Regions from separate parts of the Paenibacillus vortex V453 genome, predicted to be linked through region 1. Evidence: riboswitches for the same ligand, from Rfam matches in the RefSeq annotation. Region 1 holds a riboswitch; each other region holds the start of a gene.
What was found. A riboswitch is a leader RNA that binds a small molecule or an ion and turns the genes downstream of it on or off. The one in region 1 is predicted to bind thiamine pyrophosphate.
Positions count from the first base shown of each region.

Region 2: it holds a riboswitch for thiamine pyrophosphate, as region 1 does, so the genes downstream of both, PVOR_RS04780 (ABC transporter substrate-binding protein) here and PVOR_RS26055 (ECF transporter S component) in region 1, are expected to answer to the same signal.
Region 3: it holds a riboswitch for thiamine pyrophosphate, as region 1 does, so the genes downstream of both, PVOR_RS20860 (YkoF family thiamine/hydroxymethylpyrimidine-binding protein) here and PVOR_RS26055 (ECF transporter S component) in region 1, are expected to answer to the same signal.

Region 1 is NZ_ADHJ01000049.1:103,707-108,161, forward strand. Features, by position in the region: gene PVOR_RS26050 (ATP-binding cassette domain-containing protein) at 1-672, opposite strand, end outside; gene PVOR_RS32910 (ATP-binding cassette domain-containing protein) at 641-1,048, opposite strand; gene PVOR_RS26055 (ECF transporter S component) at 1,041-1,670, opposite strand; TPP riboswitch at 1,762-1,874, opposite strand; gene asd (archaetidylserine decarboxylase) at 2,040-2,843, shown strand; gene PVOR_RS26065 (SDR family oxidoreductase) at 2,904-3,755, opposite strand; gene PVOR_RS26070 (helix-turn-helix domain-containing protein) at 4,307-4,455, opposite strand, start outside.
Region 2 is NZ_ADHJ01000009.1:179,039-183,493, forward strand. Features, by position in the region: gene PVOR_RS04765 (ABC transporter ATP-binding protein) at 1-560, opposite strand, end outside; gene PVOR_RS04770 (ABC transporter permease) at 619-1,374, opposite strand; gene PVOR_RS04775 (thiamine-binding protein) at 1,371-1,664, opposite strand; gene PVOR_RS04780 (ABC transporter substrate-binding protein) at 1,752-2,783, opposite strand; TPP riboswitch at 2,897-3,008, opposite strand; gene PVOR_RS04785 (VOC family protein) at 3,182-3,571, opposite strand; gene PVOR_RS04790 (GGDEF domain-containing protein) at 3,892-4,455, shown strand, end outside.
Region 3 is NZ_ADHJ01000037.1:647,367-651,821, reverse strand. Features, by position in the region: gene PVOR_RS20870 (class I SAM-dependent methyltransferase) at 1-401, opposite strand, end outside; gene PVOR_RS20865 (nucleotidyltransferase domain-containing protein) at 545-1,243, shown strand; gene PVOR_RS29810 (YjcZ family sporulation protein) at 1,359-1,454, shown strand; gene PVOR_RS20860 (YkoF family thiamine/hydroxymethylpyrimidine-binding protein) at 1,526-2,128, opposite strand; TPP riboswitch at 2,217-2,319, opposite strand; gene PVOR_RS20855 (RNA polymerase sigma factor) at 2,503-3,045, shown strand; gene PVOR_RS20850 (hypothetical protein) at 3,038-3,391, shown strand; gene PVOR_RS20845 (carboxypeptidase-like regulatory domain-containing protein) at 3,369-4,455, shown strand, end outside.

The DNA of each region.
Region 1 (4,455 bases):
CGCGCGCAGCAGTCCCATCAGACTGAGAAGAAACGAGCTTTTCCCCGCTCCGTTCGGCCCTACCACCGCAATAAATTCTGCCCGATAAACTTCTGCCGAAGGGAGAGAAATCACAGGTTTATCCCATCTCAGTCCCTTGAAATCCTCTAAACGGATCACAGGCTCCCCATCTAAAGGGTAAGGCAGGGCAGCCTCGTGCAGGAGATTCCCCAGATCTTCGCCATAGGCATCAACCGGAGCAAACAATTCCCGGCCGGCCCGGGTCTGAGCATAATCTTCCCACACGCCGGGATACCAGATTCCATAGGATTTAAGCTCGCACTCATACTTAGCAAATACTGCCGCCGGCGGTCCATCGCCCAGAATAACGCCATCCGGACTGAACAGAACGACACGATCCACGTATTTCGCCATCTCTTCGATCCGGTGCTCGACGATGATCAGTGTACGTCCTTCCGATACGGATTTCACCGCATCCCAGATCTGCTCCCGTCCTTCCGGGTCAAGCAGTGCGGACGGCTCGTCAAGGAACAGCACCTCCGGCTCCAGCAGCAGGGCGGAAGCCAGCGCCAGCCTCTGCTTCATCCCTTGCGACAGATGGCCGATCGGCAGATGAAGCTCCTCCAAATTCAGCCCCACCTCATGCAGCGCCGCTTGCATCCGTTCCTTCATCTCGTCTCGGGGAATACTCAGATTCTCCTAGTACAAAGGCCAGCTCCTCATCCACATACGGCATGCAAAACTGCGTATCCGGGTCTTGAAATACGTATCCCCAGGAGCGCGGGACAATCTGTGCCTCACACTTCATTGGCACTTCCGTAGCGCGGGGAATCATTCCGCTAAGCACCTGGAGCAGCGTGGATTTGCCGCATCCGCTCGGACCAAGCAGCAGCACCTTTTCCCCACGGGCTGCCGAGAACGAGAGATCTTTGAACATCAGCCTCTCTTCCCCGGGATACTTCAAGCGCAGTCCCTCCACCTGCACAGCCTGCTCCTGTTGAACCTCAGCGGACTGAGCCGGAAATAGGCTTACCGTGGCATTAGACATGGCGCGCATCATCCAGCGCTTCGTAATCCTTCTTCGACGCGGGACGCAGCAGTGACGTTACGCCTGTACGATCCAGCGCCTTGGCCAAGAGCAGCATTAACAGACCTGCAATAACTGCACCGCTGATTACCCGCATACCATATTTGGCCAGGAACATCCATGTCTGCAGATCGTCCGTATAGCTGTAATAGAAGTCCATTATCATCGAACCGATGGCCGCTCCGGCCCCGGCAATCACCAAGGTCCACGCTGAGGTACTCCGATAGCGGAGCGCCGCGAATACCAACTCCGCCCCCAGTCCTTGAATCAAGCCATATAACAATAGAGTCAATCCCCAGCCGCTGCCAAACAGCACCTCCACGTGGGCCGCAGCCACTTCCGCGATGATGGCCACGCCCGGCTTGCGAATTAACAAATAAGCCAGCGTAGCTGCCGCAAACCACATGCCGTAGAGCAGCTCATCCGCTTCAAAAAACAACGGTTTAAAAAGATTATAGACCGACCCCCAGAAGTGATAAATCACGCCAAACACAAGCGATACCAGCACCGTCACCAAAATATCGCTTAACCGCAGCCCTCTTCTGGGCTGAACCCCCAACTTCTCTTGCATTGATGTTCCCATAACAACCTGTACCCCTCTCCACCGCTATTTTTGTGTAAACACAACAAAAAACCGTCTGGAAAAACGCGCAGACGGAAAAATAGGCCCTATGTAGGCAGGGTCGGATATTCTCTACGCTGGCATTACCCAGTTCAGATTAACGGTCAACAGCGGATAATAGCTGCAATCTCAGCCTGATTCACTCAAGCCCCCGTATTCCCTATTCGGTTTTATGTTAATTTTAAAATACAGGTCCGCTCCAGAATTTGCAAGAACCTTTTTTCAAATATGGCTATTTATTGATTTCCATCTCATTCTATGTCAATATCAGAGTGATTGGCTTTTCCACCATCGTTATATTGCTTACACCTATGCACAAAGGAGAATGACATGGCTAAACAATTGCTGCGTCTGATGACTGAGCTCTCCTCCCGAAAATGGTTGTCCCGAATGATGGGGCATTGTTCCCACAGCCGGCTGAGCCGTCATCTAATACCTGCATTTATACGAATCTATCAAATTCCGGCTCATGAAGCGGAGAAAGAGATCCACGAATACCGCTCATTGAACGAGTTCTTTTCCCGCCGGTTAAAAATAGGCCTGCGTGCCATCGATGACACCGTCGATGCCATGGTAAGCCCTGTCGATGCCACTATTTCAGCAATGTGCGCCATTCATGCCGGCACCATTCTGAGTGTCAAGGGACAGGATTACACCCTGAGCGAGCTGCTCGCGAAATCCCCGAGAATGGAAAACTATATAAACGGTTATGCATTCGTATTGTATTTAAGCCCAACAGATTATCACCGCATCCATTCACCCGTAACCGGTGTTCAGGCGGAAAGCGAGCATCTGAAGGGGAAGGTTTACCCCGTGAATGACTTTGCGATGACCCATATCCGAACTGTGCTGAGCCGCAATGAGCGTCTCATTACCTACATTGCCCATGAATTCGGAGAAGTTGCCGTGGTGAAGGTGGGCGCAATGAACGTGAGCAGCATCCGTTACGCCGATGAGAGCGTTAAGAAATGGCAGATCGGCGATGAACTCGCGTATTTTGAATTCGGCTCTACCGTTGTGCTTTTGACGGAGAACGGCACGTTTAGCCCTCGCGGCGACCTGGAGCCCGGCTCCAAAGTAAAAATGGGAGAATTACTCGGTTTGCTGCACCCCTCCACGGCCAAAAAAGGGTAATTCCTGCCGCCCCAGCGCACATGACAAGTTAAGGCATTCGATCATTAGCAGCATGAATGATTAACGTCTGCCCAGCATCCGATAAATCATCTGCTGAAACCACCGGTCCGGCAGCAATCCCTTAATCCATGCGGTTATACGCGTGCCTTGGGGCAGCTTATATCGGAATCTCGGTTTGGACATGGAGGCAATCCTTGCCACGAGCTTCGCCACCTCCAGCGGATTTCCGCTTCCCCTGGCTGTCCGCTCGGAATAGTCCAGCACACCCTTCAGCATGTCGCTGTAGGGTGACCCTTCCTTCACCTCTAATTCACCAAAGCTCTTATTCCAGATCGGTGTGCCATAAGCACCTGGCTGAACCAGCACAACGTGCATGCCGAAGGGCATAAGCTCCAGCGACAGGCTCTCCCCGAATCCTTCAATCGCAAATTTGGAGGAAGCATACGGTCCATAACCCGGGAAGCCGACCACGCCGCTGATGCTGCTCATGAGAATAATCTTGGAATTCTCGGTCCGGCGCATCAGCGGCAGCATGTGCTGTGTCACAGATACCGTTCCGAAGAAATTCGTCTCCATCTGTCTTCTCCACCCACTCAGCGGCACTTCCTCCACCATTCCGCCTACCGCTTCACCAGCATTGTTCACCAGCACATCCAATCGACCAAACCGCTGCTCCAAATGCAGGGCAACCGCCCGTACCTGCTCTTCATCGCATATATCCAATCGAACCCGATGAATTCGCTCTGCAACACCCGCCTGCTCCGCGCGGGTCATCAGCTCTTGAGCCGCCTCCGGTCTGCGAAGCCCTGCAGCCACATCATATCCCGCTTGCGCCAGCTCCAGGCTGATAAGCAGCCCAAAGCCGCTGGAGGCCCCCGTCACCAATGCCACTTTTCCTGTCCCTGCAATCACCAACGGTTCACCACATATTCCGTACTTGCCACCAACAACGTCACTCCCATCACCTTTCTATTCCTTCAGAATACCTTACCAACAAACTTACTCCCTTTGGCCTCAGCCGAACAAACTTTATGTATATGCTTAATATATCAAATTTCCGTTGTATGAATAGGTCTGGCACCCGAAGGTACACATAAGAAAAAAATACCTATCGCGTACTCTATATATACGAGAAAAAGGGAGCCGGTTAGCTCCCTTTGCGGTTCATCCTGAGAAAAGCATATATGAAATCGGGATTCAACATCACCCGTATGAAGGCCAAGGCTCATTAAAACCACACATCCTGATGATCCTGATTCGCTGTCTTCATGCGGCGCAAGCGATTTCTGAATATACCGCAGCCACCGCGGCTGAAGAAACGACCGCGCACCCGTCTTCTTGGGCTCATTCCCCTCTCCCCCCTTCATAAAATTAAACTGTACGTCACATTTACCCTAAAGCGCTTACTATGAAACCCATAAGCCCCTTCCATCAAGCAGGTAAGTTATGGAAGGGTGGGGGAATCACCGAATTTCGGATGGGCTCTTGCCCGTATACTGTTTAAATTGACGGCTGAAGAAGAAAATGTCCCGATAGCCCAGCGCGTCGGCTACTTCCGTGACATTCATCCCTTGATGCAGCAGCAGATGCTGTGCCCGCTCGATCCGCATCT
Region 2 (4,455 bases), on a different contig from region 1:
AGTGCGCTGAAGGGCTCATCCAGACACATCACTTCCTGCGGGCTCATCAATGCGCGCAGGAAGGCGGCCCGCTGCTGCATCCCTCCTGAGAGGGTATGCGGATACGCCTTCTCGAAGCCGGCAAGTCCGGCCCGTTCCATCCAGCGCCGGGCATTTGCCCTGGCGACGGCCTTCTGGGTTCCTCTGAGCTCCTCGGGAAGCAGCACGTTGTCCTCCACCGTTCGCCAAGGGAACAGGGCAGGCTGCTGAGGCATGTAGGCAATGAGCCCTTTTTTTCCCGTTACGTCACGACCATCCATGAAGACTGAGCCGGAATCAGGAGCCGTTAAGCCACCGATGATGTGGAAAAGTGTGCTTTTTCCGCTGCCTGACGGCCCGATAATCGAGACGAATTCACCGGGCTGTACCTGAAGCGCAAGGTCATCCAGCACATGAACCTCGCTGCGTCGGTCGCGGAAGGTTTTCCGAAGGTTTCGTACCTCCAGCGCAGGCGTTCGAGAGGCTTCCACGGAGGGGGGATTAAGCCCACCCTGGACCGGCGGAGCAACTTGTTGTGTCATATCGCGAAATACCTCCTTCATTAAGGATGATCGTGTATTGGCCCATGACTGCTGGGCATTAGCTTTTCCGGTTCCAACGGATCAGCCGTTTCTCCAGCAGGGTGATAAGCAGAACCATCAGCAGGCTGAGCAGGACGATGACCAGAATCGCAACGAATACCCGATCCGTGCGGTAGCCGGATTTTTGCAGCATCATGTAGTAACCGATTCCCCGGTCGGAGCCGATCCATTCTCCGATGACCGCACCCATGACGGAATAGGTGGCCGCGATCCGAATCCCGGAGAAGATGGAGGGAAGGGCATGAGGCAGCTCCAGCTTGGTAAAGATTTGCCATGATGTAGCCCCCGCCATCTGCATGTAATTCATCATGGTGCGATCGGTTCGGGCGAGCCCGTCCAGAGCCGCAACGGCCACCGGGAAGAAGCAGACCAGGGTAATCACAATAACCTTGGGCAGCATGCCGAAGCCGAACCAGATCATGAGGAGCGGCGCAAGGGCGATAGTCGGTACATTCTGGCTAAGAATCAGAAGCGGATAAAGAGCTGTTTTGAGAAAAGGCACCATATGCAGAGCCAGTGAAATCACAAGTCCGATTGCTGTTCCGATGATAAACCCGATCAAGGTTAGCTGCAGGGTGGCTAATGTATGCTGGAAAAGACCGGCAGCACCGGTAACTGCCTCGGATCCGATCGCCGTTGGCGCAGGCAGAATAAATTTTTCGATATCGAAGATCGATACCGCCGCCTGCCATACCAGCAAAAAGAAGAGGACCGCCACAACAGGCGGCCAGACGGAGCTCCACCAGCTTCTCATGGACGATATTTCTCAGTCAGCTTATCCATGCTGATGCCGCTCGGATGATGTGCAATTTTGACCTGGGATATGATGCTGGGACTTCCCGCATTCACCAGCGCCTCATGCATGCGCTCGACGATCTTTAGCAGCTCGGAGAGTTCTCCTTCCATGGTTGTCTCCAGTGCATGGACCTCGTACTTCACACCCGAATCCTCAATAACCTTGATCGCTTCATCCACATAAGGGATGCTGTCCCGTCCACCCGGCGTCCGGGGTATCACTTGAATGCTCAAGAGGGTGTTCGCCATATATAATCCATCCTTTCGTGCAGCGATATGATTATGAAAGAGAGACAGCCTGCTGTCAGGCCGACTCTCTTCTTAATAGAAAAGACCTTATGGTTGTTCCGGTAAAAAATCATTGGTGAACGCGCGGTCTGCATCAAGCTCTTTCTCCAGCAGTTTGCGCTCAAACATCCAGTCGGCATACCCCGACCATACTTCGGCTTTCTGTTCACCCCAACGAGGCGCGTCATCCTGATAGCGGGGACTCAGCCATTTCTGGCTGGCCAGAACCAGCTCGGCATCCAGATCAGGCACGGCCTTCGAGAGCAGCGCTGCTGCATCCTCAGGATGCTCAATAGCATGGTTGTATCCTTTGGAAGTAGCCCGCATGAAGGCTTTGACAAGCTCAGGGTCCTCTTGGATCAGCTTCTCGTTGGTCACGATGACCGGCGTATAATAATCGAGCTGGTCAGAGTAGTCCTTCACATAGATCATATCAAGCGGCTCATTGCGGAGCTCGGCTTCGATGCCCGTCCAGGCGTAGAATATCCAGGCGAAATCAATGTCGCGTTTGACGGCAGTAAAATAATCGGCATCGCCCATGTTGACCATATTGACTTTGCTGACATCGGCACCGTCGATCTCCATGATGGATTTCATGACAGCTTCCTCAACGGGGGAGCCCCAGCCGCCATAGGATTTACCTTCGAAATCTCCAGCCTTCACGATCCCTTTGTCCTTGGGAGCGGCAAAGCCGGATGTATTATGCTGAATGATCGCCGCAATGGAGACGAGCGGCAAGCCTTGCGTTCTGGCGAGGGTTACCCCTTCCTGATAGCTTATGCCGAACGGCACGTTACCGGATGCGACCAGCGTATCCGTTCCACCGGCTCCCGGCTGGACGATCTGGACGTTGAGCCCTTCCTCCTCATAATATCCGAGCTCCTTCGCTGCATACAGACCCGTGTGATTGGTATTGGCGGACCAATCGAGCATCAGCTGCACGTCACGGAGTTTCCCAGGACTCTTGGCGTCTTCTCCTTCAGCGCCTGTGTTCTTGTTCTGTCCGCCTGTACCGCATCCGGCCGCAACCATCAGCAGGACACAAGCGAGAAGCAGGGGGACCCATCTTCCCTTCTTCATCGTGTCTTCTCTCCTTATGAGTTCTATTTCTATTACCTCGCAACTCCACAAAAAAAGCGCCCCGATAATCTCAGGACGCATGACGGCGTAAGTGTATAGTACGGCAAATATGGCTGCCGCAAACATTGGCTTCCTACGCTGGCATTACCCAGATCAGGTGTAAGGGTCAGTATCAAAGCGGATACACTCTCAGCCGGCTAAATTCCAGCTCCCCCGATATTTATGAAGTTTCGATCAGTACATCCGTTATTATAGTCCTAACACCAAGACCTGTCTAGTTTTCGAAAAAGGTCATGAACAGGACAGGCCTTATGTAGGGAACCGCGTTTAGGCAGCCCAAGAGTTCAGCATATGAACATTTTAAGAGATGAAATGTTGGATACCGTGCTGCGTGCGGGTTAACGCTGGAAGAACTCGATCCATTCCCCTTCGGGACCATGCACGAAGAAATAACGATAGCCGTTCGGGAGAGTGACGATTTCCTCGTCCAGATGAGGAACTTCAAGTCCTTGGACGCGTGCATACTCTTCTTCAATATCATCCGTACTGACTGCAAAATGGTGCACCGTTCCTTCCGAAGGCAGCGAGTCGCTGTAACCCTGGATAAGTTCGACTTCCGTTTCGTCACTTCCATTAAATCCGAGGAACGCGAGTTGAATGACCCCATTGGTATGAGTCAGGCGATTCTTTAGTTCAAGGCCGACTACCGACGTGTAAAACGCTATCGTGGCTTCCAGGTTTCGGACTACAATACCAACATGATCCAATCGTTTCTGTGACACTGCCATACACCCTTTCCGGTTCGTATAAGATATGAAGAATAATATCATATGATTCCTATACGTCAAGTAGGTGATTGATATAGTAACTTTTCAGGTTTTCACGTGTTTAATTGAGTGTAGTCCTTGCATTTGAAGTACACCCGTCCAGTAGAAAAACTTCATTATATAGATCTTCTAGCGATGTGCCGGATAGATGATTTTTCTTTGATTTCCTCGTCTTTACTTTTGGATGGGTAAAAAGTATCATGAGGAATAGAGAGCTTAATTCAAAAGACCTAAATCATCCATCGTGTACAAGCTTACCTTTTTGCCAAGGGGGAGTGCTTATGAGTCCAACTCCAGCAGATCATCTGTGGATTCGACTCGCCATTATATATGCATTTATTCAGATAATGACTGTTCTGTGGATGCCTGATGCTTTATCGCTTCAGCGTGTGCTAGTCATTATTGCTCCTATGGCCGCCTCCGTGTATTTAATTCGGGTCAGCCGGCGTTATAAGGCACATCTTCGCAGGTTTTGGTTTATGGTAAGTATCGGACTGATGGCCGATGCAGCGGCCCGGATCGTCTCCTCCTTTTTTTTCGGGTTCGGGAAAGAGAGCGCTTTCCAGATATCCAGCTATTTCTGGGGATTGGAAGTGATCCTGTTCGCCAGCTGCCTCATCTATTTGTTCCGGCATGTTCAAGGCCCGCTTAGGGGGCTGCGGTTTATGCTGGATATCGTCATCGTTGGCGTAACGTTCATGACGGTGGGCTGGGAGTATTTAATCAAGCCCGAACTTCAGGACAGTACGTATTCGGGGGGGACGGGAAGCGTATGGGTGGATATGCTGTTTCCGCTGTGCGGAATGGTACTTATTTTCTTTACCGTGGTGTTGTATTTTAATACC
Region 3 (4,455 bases), on a different contig from region 1:
CTGTCCAGCAGAACGCCTCCTTGATCCAGAACGCGATAATATTCAGGGAGTGATCTCGACGTATTCGTGAATACGGTGACTGATTCGGCCATAATCAGATCAAACTGGTTGTCTTCAAAAGGCAGCTCGCACACATCAGCCTGCAAAAATTGCACGTCCATTTTCATGGCTTCGGCTCTGGTGCGTGCTTTTTTAATCATATTCTCATTGAGATCTATGGCCGTGACTTGATAGCCCATCTCCGAAAGATGGCATGCTGTCCTGCCTGTTCCGCAGCCAACCTCCAGAATACGACTGTTTGGCTCAATCGGATAATTCTTCAGCATTCTTAAGGTAGCCTCGAATCCGCCCGGATGCGCACTGCCCATACCTAATCTGGATAGCATTTGAATGTAGTTCATTTCATCTTCCCTTCTTCCTTGTAGTCAACATGAGGGTAATCGTTTATTTACCATATGATTAAGGTACGTTTGGGGTTTTTGCTGAATTAAATATTTTGAGCCCTTTTTTTCGGGAGCTATGAGAACTACTGGGGGAAATAGCCATGAAGAAGGAACCGATGGAGGCAGCAGAGCGTGTTATCCACCGTCATTATCCCGACTGTTTGCTAGCTGTGCTTGGCGGCAGCGCAAGCAGAGGAGAACATAACGAGCAATCTGATTTGGACATCGTCATCCTTGAGCGGGACGGAGATGAGATGCGGAGAAAGACCCTGGAAGCGGATGGATGGATTGTGGAATTGTTTATATTGTCTTTGTCATCCTATCGTGAATACTTCGACGAGGGCGTGATGGCAGCCAATCCGACATTGCAGCGGATCACAGCGGAGGGTAAGGTGCTGCGCTCGTTGCCGGAAGGAGAAGCAGTCCGCGCAGAGGCCCAGCATGATTTGAATTACGGACCGATGCCATGGATGCAAACCGATATTGATGAATACCGTTACATGATTACGGAATATGTGCAGGATTTGAAGAATCCTAAGCGGGATGGCGAGAAATGGTTTACGGTGCAAAAGATCATGACGGTACTTTGCGAATTTGTACTTAGAGTGAATGGGGAATGGACAGGGGAAGGCAAGATGCTGTTTCGGCTGTTCCACCGATTCAGCACGGCATTGGGAGATCAATTGGAGGTTTCGCTTTCAGCGATGTATCGACAGGACGATCCCTCCCTCCTTCTGGCATTCACAGAGCAAGTGCTGAACCCGTTCGGGGGCATGCTTCTTGTGGGTTATGAGGAATAGATTTTGACGGGTGAGCAATAAGAGAGGTACATTAGCCGTGACGTTCGCCTTCCACGACCAATACAATAATCATGTGATTCGGTCACGTCATTCTTTAAATCCAGGAGGGATCTTCATGAGCGGAGTATATGGTGGTGGATGGGGTAATTCAGTAGGTATTATTTTGGTTCTCTTCATCCTGCTCGTAATTATCTCGAGTGCTTGGGTTTAATTCGTCAAGCTCTTGGAGCAAATCGCAAAAGCCCGGCATGCGCCGGGCTTTTGCCTGTTATATAGAAGTGATCACGGTCTTGGCTTGGCTGATGGACTGTGTGCAGACACGACTGCGGTCATGACAAGGTGACTGCTGTCCGATTGGATCGCATGCAAAAACGCATCTTCGAGGGATTCAAACACCTTGGAGATGGAGCCGTCCAACCGGCTGGCATAGTGAACGCTTCCGGCGAACGTTCCTTTTTCCTTAGCCCGATGCACCTCTTTATAGATAACATCCATGTAATGGTCTGTACCCAGTGGATAAAGGGCAAATTGGCTGGCTGTATCTATATCGGCATTCTTCCCAATCTCGCGATTCAAACGCTCCGAATCCTCTGACATATATACATCGGCTTCCGTATCACCAGGGCAGCCAATAGAATAAGTTCCGTTAAAGATGGTGTGCACACCGCTTGCTGCCGCATAAGCAAAAATCGCCCTCGTTACATCAAATACATGCTCCGCCCGTCCACGAATACAGGTGCTCACATCATCCGTCTGAATCCATACCTTCCCCGTGTTGACGGATTTCAGCGCGTCCATAATGACTTCCACAAATCGGTCAGTCATCGGAAACACCGAGAATCGGCATCCGACGATGCGACTGGTTCCACATGTTAGCTCACTCATTGTTGTTATCCTCCCCTATGATATAAATCCACGCAAAAAAACCGCACCCCGTGAAGAAAGTGCAGTTATGCCTACGTGAAAAAGTATAAACATAAATGCTACACTTCCCCACGCTAGTATGACCTAGATCGGGTGATAAGGGTTAACGGCAGCACGCCGTCTCTCAGCACATGGCACCCCTAGTACAGCCAACATGATATGCAGTTGGTTCCGGAACTATTGCCAGTTCAGGAAGACAAAGGTTTCTTGCTTGTGTTATTGTATCGTTTTGCCGGAAGATTTTCAATCATTCGATTTTTTTTTCGACATTGATCCAAATTGATGCAACCGATGAAAGACCAGACGCATCATAGTTATAGAGGGGGGGAGATGGCCTGGATGTCATACAGCGTTTAAAACAAAAAGAAGAGGCGGCTCTCCGGGAATTGATGGAACAGTATGGAGATTATCTGCTTCGCACGGCGGTATTGCTGCTGCGTGACCGTCAAGCGGCTGAAGAGGCCGTTCAAGATACCTTTATCCAGGCGTTCGAGAATATCGCTCAGCTTCGTGACGGCGACAAACTTCGTAGCTGGTTGACCCGAATTGCAGTGAATCGATGCCGGATGCGGCAGCGAAAATGGGATTGGCGTCATATTTTTCCCATGCCGAGGATGGACCAGCATGTAAACGAAAGTGTACCTGCCGTGGATGAAATGCTGGGCGTCCATTGGCGTGAGGCTGAAATGATCAAATCAGTGCAGCAGCTGCCCTATACATACCGAGAAGTGATGACGCTCTATTATTATAATGAGTTGGGTGTTCAAGAAATTGCAGCGCAATTGCAGCTGAATATAAACACGGTTAAGGCACGTTTAATGAGAGGGCGGCATAAACTCCGGCAGATTGTTGTCGAGAAGGGGGAGAGCGATGCGTAGCGAAGAACAGGAAATGGCCGAACAACTAAAGCAGGAGCTGGAGGAAATTCGATTCCTAGGCGCAGAGAAGGTGATTTCTCGCACATTTCCAAAATCCAGCCGCGAACGTTTGTCTTCCTTGTGGAATAAGGAAGTAGAAATTTCTGCTGCCGCAATTGGTTATTTTGGCGCAGCAGCGGCCGTTCTGCTGCTCGGAGGTTTGTTATGGAGGGAAGCAATTGTGAAACCTGCTGTTTCCGTGCCCTTGCAGGTGAGCAATGAACTGCTTGAAGCCGGGGGGAATTATTACTGGAAGGATCAGTACGAGAGGATGGTGGCCAGACTTGAAAATTCGGGTCAAGATTAAACACCTGGTGTTTGGGGTTTCGGGTTTAATCCTCTTTGTTATGATGGTATCTATGCTCACCCCTCGAATAGGGCTGCTGATTGCGGAGAAGCAGATTGAACAAGGCCAAGCTGAGGGGATAGCCAAAGTCATTGACCTTATTCATGAAGAAAGCAGCAGCAACCGGAAATGGGAGATGATCGAGAAGTATGTGATTGTGCCTAGAGCAACAGAGCTAGCTCATCGGTTTGATGTGTTTATTAGTCCGGGGTTCACCAGCACAGGAGGAAGCGCCGATCAGCAGATTCGTTTTACTGAGGATGAACGTTTGCCGCTGCTGAATCAATATGTGCTGGGAGCGCCAGCCGGAGAATATATGAAATATGCCGCAATAGACCTTGCGGAGCATTATTCGATGAATGGTGATGTGGAGGGAGCAGCGGATATATTGGAAACCGCTATCCAAAAGTTCGGGGATCTGAGCAGCGGATATTCTCCGGAGCCTGTTCTTTATTCCTATCAGCATGAATTGGTGCTGGAGCTTGCGAGCCTCTATGACAGGCTGGACCAGCCTGATCAGGCGGCGCTGCAATATGAGCGATTAGCGAAAGTCCTTTCTGGAGATTGGAAGGACATCCATAGTAAGGCCCTTTTATATCACTCGGAAATGCTCCTGCGTCGGGGGAGCCCCCAAGCCGCTATGGACGTGTTGAATCGGATATCAGAAGGGTCCGGCGGGAACTTTGCAAATTCGGATATCTCAAAACGGGCGAATCAGCTGAAAGGACGGCTGAAGAGGATTTTAGACGGAGAGACCTTGTCAACGGTAAGCGGAACCTTGCGAAATCGTGAGGGGGATCCGATTCCATTCGCAGGTGTATTTTTACGTAAAAACAACGATCTGAATCACAGTCTGCTGTTAAGCGAACCGTACCAAATGCTGACAGACGCGAACGGTCGCTATCATTTCGAGGGTGTAGAGCCCGGCAGGTATCAACTCGGCATTGGTTTGAATTATGAACAAATCAATGGCAGAACGTGGCCTGTAGAATCGGGGGATTGGGTGGAGGTCGCCCCGGAATCGA